Regions from separate parts of the Paenibacillus sp. 1182 genome, predicted to be linked through region 2. Evidence: predicted binding sites of a transcription regulator. Region 2 holds the regulator's gene; the other holds the start of a gene.

Region 1 (3,427 bases), 160 kb from region 2:
TGGATCTGGCTCTACTTCAGAGAACACTTCGATAGCTACTGGTGTTTGGCGCTGATGCAGATAATGAATAACACGATCTACATATCCCAGTTGTACCATCATAGGGTCTGTGATAATAGCTACACGTGTGATATCAGGCATTTTAGCAAGATACTGTGTCGAATTTTTTTCAAAATAGATTTTGGAAGGTACTTTGAACCATTGCATATTCACCGTCCGTTTCGCCACCCTTTTCACATTAATCAGATTGACTGCCGATACGTTCGACGAAGTCGAGTTACGACCGTACGAACCGCAACCAAGTGTCAACGAAGGAAGATTGGTGTTGTAAATGTCGCCAATCGCACCATGTGTGGAAGGTGCATTTACAATGATACGTCCTGTTTGCAAACGGTTTGCAAACCGAGCGATAACATCCTCATCGTTCGAATGAATAGCGGACGAGTGACCCATGCCCCCGAATTCCACGACTTCAGCAGCGCGTTGAATACCTTGTTCCGCATTTTTTACTTTATAGCAAGCCAATACAGGACTCAATTTTTCCGCAGACAATGGGAATTTTGTTCCTACCCCTTCAATCTCAGCGACCAAAATTTTAGTTCCTGTTGGTACTGTAATACCACTCATTTCAGCAATTTTCACAGCAGACTGCCCGACAATAGCTGGGTTCACTGCACATTTCTCGACATTCATAGCTCCTTGAGTGAGCTTAGCTGCTTCTTCTTTATTTACAAAATAGCAACCGTTAGCGATCATCAATTTTTTCACTTGTTCGAAGATTGGCTCTTCGATAATAACCGCTTGCTCCGAAGCACAAATCATACCGTTATCAAAAGATTTCGAGAGGATAAGATCGTTCACGGCCTGTTTGATATCTGCTGTTTTTTCAATAAAGCAAGGCACGTTACCAGGACCTACACCAAGTGCTGGTTTACCGCAGCTATAAGCTGCCTTAACCATGCCTGATCCACCAGTTGCCAAAATTAGCGCCACATCAGGGTGGTTCATCAATACATTGGTCTTATCCATCGAAGGTGCTTCAATCCATTGAATACAATCGGCCGGAGCACCATGTTTAACAGCTGCTTCGAGCAAGACGCGGGCTGCTTCCGCACTACACGATTGAGCAGATGGATGGAAACCGAAAATGATTGGGTTACGTGTTTTAATGGCAATCAGCGCTTTGAACATCGTAGTCGAAGTCGGGTTTGTCACTGGAGTGATCCCCATGATAATACCGACTGGCTCTGCTATCTTTTGAAAACTGTCAAAATCATTGTCTTCAATGACACCGACGGTTTTTTCATTTTTGATACTATGATAGATATATTCTGTTGCAAACATGTTTTTGGTGATTTTGTCCTCGTACACACCGCGTCCTGTTTCTTCAACAGCCAACTTCGCCAGGTACATGTGTTTATCCATCCCTGCGAGTGCCATAGCTTGTACGATTTCGTCAATCTGTTCCTGATTCATACTCATGAAAGCTTGCTGTGCCCGGTTCCCCCGGTCAATCAGCGTTTGAATATACTGCTCTGCGCTTTGCTCTTTTTGAATAACCTCGTTTTTAACAGCCATTTCCCTCATCCTCCTGTTATCTCGTGTACTATCTCTTGTTCACGCACTGATCGTAACACAGCTTTTCAAGATATATTGTGATTTTTTTCACAATCTATTTAAAATTTTATTTTATGAAGTGAATTAAATCACAAAGTTTGGAATTCTGCCACTTTTACCCCCTCTTCTTGCCCCAAAAACTCATTGCACAAGTATATAATGAATTTGAATTGATCAAGTTGCAGATAAAAAACATAGGATACAAAGGGGAAATGGACGATGAGAAACCCTACAAATGTAATGGAAGCCCGCGGCAACACCTGTTGCTTCTCGGAGGCCAGCTTCAACCGATTGCAAGTAATGATGAAAGATCGAGTTATGCCAGAAAGCTCGCATCTGTTCTGGGAAGGAGATACAGCGGATAAGCTGTTTTATATTAAGCGCGGACGCGTGAAAGTAACCAAAACAACGGATGAGGGCAAGGAACTTATTCTATATATGTATCAAAGCGGCGATCTTGTTGGTCAAGCCGATCCATTTTTCGGTACTAAGCATTCCTTTTCTGCTGAGGTTCTGGAAGACAGTGATATTGGCGTAATCGATCATACAGATTTGGAACTGCTTATTTGCCAGCATTGTGATTTTGCGATTGACTTTATGAAATGGATGGGTTCACATCACCGCATTACTCAGACTAAGTTCCGCGATTTGATGATGTACGGCAAGCCAGGCGCTTTATGTTCAACGCTCATTCGTCTATGCAATACCTATGGTGAGCCTCACGGCGAACATATCCTGATTCATAAAAAAATTACTCATACTGACTTATCAAATATGATCGGTGCGACCCGGGAAAGCGTAAACCGGATGCTTAGTGATCTACGTAAGAAAAATGCAGTTGAATATGATAATGGTATGATTGTTGTCAAAGATTTGGAAATGCTGCAAGGTGTATGTCATTGTGAACTATGCCCTCGTGAGATTTGCCGGATATAATAAATCGTTTTTTTATGTAAAAGGGAGTGTTATAAGCCACTATAGCTTATAACACTCCCTAATTTATTTCCACTCCCCTACTTATACAGGAGCAGTAGCGAAGCATTTTAATGACAGTCCTTCTTCTGGCAACACTCTTTAAAACTGTAAACATAGATAACTTAAATTCCCCATCTCATAGCTTCTATGGATAACCTTGGCTTTGTTTGCAGGATTGCCACTCCCCATTGCAATAAACAACGGTACAAAGTGTTCTGCTCTGGGTACGGCCTGGCGAGCATACGGTGCTTCGCTTTCATAGTGATCCAAAGCCTCTATATCTCTACTTTGTACTTTTTCAATAATCCAATCATCAAAATCTATAGCCCAAGGTTCTGTTTTCGTTTCCCCCCATTTGACGATACGCAGATTATGAACAGTCACGCCACTACCAATGACCAGAATATCCTGTTCTCCCAGTCCTCGCAGCACTTCACCAATAGCATATTGTGCTTTGGGCGAGAGATATGGATTTACAGAGATCTGAACTACCGGAATGTCTGCCTCAGGATACATACGATGCAACAATGTCCAAGATCCATGATCCAAACCCCTCACCCGATCAGTTTCTACGTCAATGCCCTTTTGTTCATATAATTTTTTCAGCTTATTGGCCAGTTCCACAGAACCATGTGCTGGATATTTCACTGTGTACAGTTCCGGTGGAAAACCGCCAAAATCATAAATGGTATCGTACACGTCATCCATCGAACTGATCGTCAACGTTTGTGTTTCCCAATGAGCAGTAAAGATAACTATTGCTTTAGGACGAATACTTTTCCCCAGTTGCTCTAAAAATGAAGTATAGTCCGTCTGTTCAATAGCAAGCATCGGT
Region 2 (3,427 bases):
TAAAAGGCATAGTAATGATGGCTTCCATCATCGTAAAACAGCTGCCACACATATTCGCCATTGAACACACTCGGCTGGAGGCTTACAATTTTCACACCTGGAAGCTGCTGCTGAATTAGCGCCGTCATTTTTTGCTCGTCGACTCCGTTCTTCAGCAGCTCGGTATGAACACCGCTATTATCTGCGGCAGGTACGTTAGGTTGTCCCTCCACTTTTTGAAAAGGAACCCATACCATTATATTTTCATTCTGTGCATTTTTCCCTTGAACCACCCAATAAACCTGATCCCACACAGACTTCCATGTTTGAGTCGTGCTAACCAGACCACCTGATTGCTTGGCCTTAATGATAGCGGCATTTTTCTCAGCCACCTGGTCTTGAGTAACATAGGAATAATACCAGAAAATGCTGACCAGGATCAGTATCACGGCCAAAATGGCGACCGCTATCCATTTTTTCTTATTTTTCAAACCCGTGCTTCCTCTCTAAGGGGATGTGACACCTGAATTAGCGCGACAGCAGCCCTTCAAAGGCGGCTTGTGCCTCATGTTTGATACGTTCCTCGTCCATAGTCAGGCATTCGCCGTTTTTCACAACCTGACGACCGTCTACCCACACATGAGCCACGTCCTTGGCGCTTGCAGAGTATACCGCATGGGAAATAAGATCTGTACGCGGCAAGAAATGTGCCTGATTCAGATCCAACGCGATAAAGTCAGCCTTGTTGCCTGCTGCCAACGCTCCTACTTCTTTTAAACCAATCGACTTTGCACCGTATTCTGTTGCCAGACGCAGCGCTTCACTTGCAGGAACTGCCGTAGGGTCACCGGATACACCCTTGTGAATAAGTGCTGCCAGACGCATTTCCTCGAACATATCCAGGTTATTATTGCTGGCAGGACCATCCGTTCCGAGAGAAACCGTAACCCCTGCACGCAGCAATTCAGGCACTCTTGCCACACCACTTGCCAGCTTCAAGTTGCTGCCAGGATTGTGGGAAACCGCTACACCACGTTCTGCCAGTAAAGCTATTTCTTCGTCGTTCAAATGAACGCCATGGGCAACAAGCGAAGGACGGGAGAAAAAGCCAAGCTTATCCAAGTGTGCAACCGGACGCAAACCGTAGTCGCGTACGTTTTGCTCTACTTCGGCGATCGTCTCAGACATGTGCGTATGCAGTGGCAAGTCCAGATCATGCGCAGCTTGTACGAATTTTTCAATAAACGCAGGTGGACATGTATATGGCGCGTGCGGAGACATCATCGTAGTAATACGCCCGTCTGCTTTACCGTGCCAGTTACGTGCAAAAGTCACGGCCTCTGCCAGCTTGATTCGCTGTTCTTCCTCCGAACATAGTCCAATTGCTCCACGCATCAGACTTGCACGAATACCTGACTCTTCAGCCACACGAGCCACTTCATCCATATGATCGTACATATCGAGGAAGGTTGTTGTTCCACCTTTCAGCATTTCCAGCACAGACAAGGACGTACCCCAGTACACGTCTGTAGAAGTAAACTTGGCTTCCATAGGCCACATTTTTTCTTGAAGCCATACTTGAAGTGCCAAATCATCTCCATGCCCACGCAGTAGAGACATCGCCGCATGACCATGAGTATTGATCAGACCAGGTAAAAACAATAGCCCTTTACCATCGATCGCTTCCGTCTCTTCCTCACCCGCAGGCAAGGTTTCGCCAATATAAGTAATACGACTATCCTCCACAATCATAAAACCATGGACTACCCCTGCTTCTGGTCCATTTATGGCAAAAGATCCGTTTTTAATCATCCATTTATTCACTGTCATATTGGGTTTCTTCCTTTCCGTCCTCCAAATAATAAGCGAGGCTAAGCAAATCAGTTGTAAAGTCTGTGGCATGAATCCGAATGTTGGCTGGTGCCTTGAGAGTAGTCGGTGCAAAGTTCAGGATCGCTCCAATTCCGCTCTCAATAAGCCTGTCAGCCACGTGCTGTGCTTCAAAATCAGGTACGGTAATAATCCCGATTCGAATGTGTTTTTCTTTCACAGTCGCTTCCAGTTCATCCATCGGTTGCACGACCAATGTATTGATCTTGGTTCCTACCTTATCCGGAAACGCATCAAATACCGCTACAATCTTCATATTGTCTTTTAAATAAGCGTTATAATTCGAAAGGGCTTGCCCCAGATTACCCGCTCCGACCAATACTACATTAATTTGTTGGTCGATTTTCAGGATATGGCGTATTTTCTCAATGAGATAAGAAACATCATAACCAATACCCTTCCGACCAAAATCTCCAAAATAAGCAAGATCTTTACGGATTTGGGCCGGGTTCAAATCTAGCCTCTGTCCCAACTCTTGAGAAGAGACCGTAGCCACCTCCCGTTTGTGCAGTGCATTCAGATAACGTAAATATACGGGTAACCTCCGTACGACAGCCTCTGAAATTTTATCTGATTTCATACTTGCTCCCCCTAATTGTAACGAACATACTTATGTCCGTCCGTTATGCCTCTGTCTCCGGGGCGGATTGGAGCCATTCGGCGATGCGGGGCACCATTTGCTCCGATGGCATATGCTCCATTTTTGGTCCCGGTAACGAGTACAAAAAGTGCTTTCCGTAATAGGATTCAATCACACGCGTATCATAAACGATAACGACCCCGTGGTCGTTCGCTGTACGTACCAACCGACCAAATCCCTGTTTGAAGCGAATGACCGCTTGCGGTACAGACAGCTTCATAAATGGATTCTTCTTCTGCTGCTGGAGCAGTTCGCTTTTTGCCTCCAGCAGCGGGTGATTCGGCGGTTGAAACGGCAAGCGAACAATGGCTAGACAAGTCAGAGCCTTCCCCGGAATATCGACGCCTTCCCAGAAACTGCTGGTCCCCAGCAATACAGAAGCTTTCGCTTCCTGAAACCGGCGGGTTAGCTTGCTGCGACTTCCACTGTCCACACCTTGTCCCAGCACAGTAATTTCGCTGGATGCTAAGGCCTCTTTGAGCGGCTCATACACTTGCCGGAGCATCCGATAGGACGTAAACAGAACGAGCATTCTCCCACGTGTCGCCTGAGCAGTCGCTCCTAGAGAGCTAACGAGCATATCTACAAAATGCGCATCTCCTACACTGCCCTTCACACTTGGGAAATCCCGTGGAATAACCAGCAACACCTGATCCCTGTAATTAAAGGGTGACGGGAGCTGCGAAGTCATCAGCCGCTCTTGATCTGCGGCCTCCTGTAAGCCGAGCTGATCGATCATGTACTGAAACGACTTATCTACCGACAAGGTAGCAGAAGTCAGAATAATGCTTCTTTTTTTGTCAAAAAACATTTCTTTCAACTGGCGGCTCACATCGACGGGTACCGCATAAAATTGCAATGATTTACTACGGAATTGCCCGCTCGCCTCGAGCCAGTATACGGTTGTTTCATCATCGA

What was found. The regulator Rex, encoded in region 2, represses fermentation and respiration genes when NADH is low (regulators of the CRP and FNR family bind a similar motif). The targets are predictions, from matches to a motif close to TTGTGAAATATTTCACAA.
Region 1: adhE (bifunctional acetaldehyde-CoA/alcohol dehydrogenase) is a predicted target of Rex. The motif match lies at 1,654-1,671, and genes of this name have one in related genera.

The regions. Positions count from the first base shown of each region.
Region 1 covers NZ_JAFICR010000001.1:48,239-51,665, reverse strand. The annotation lists gene adhE (bifunctional acetaldehyde-CoA/alcohol dehydrogenase) at 1-1,578, opposite strand, end outside; gene JOD82_RS00245 (Crp/Fnr family transcriptional regulator) at 1,837-2,553, shown strand; gene JOD82_RS00240 (DODA-type extradiol aromatic ring-opening family dioxygenase) at 2,692-3,427, opposite strand, start outside.
Region 2 covers NZ_JAFICR010000001.1:208,690-212,116, reverse strand. The annotation lists gene JOD82_RS01090 (cell wall elongation regulator TseB-like domain-containing protein) at 1-470, opposite strand, end outside; gene JOD82_RS01085 (amidohydrolase) at 508-1,809, opposite strand; gene JOD82_RS01080 (redox-sensing transcriptional repressor Rex) at 1,796-2,449, opposite strand; gene dinG (ATP-dependent DNA helicase DinG) at 2,493-3,427, opposite strand, start outside.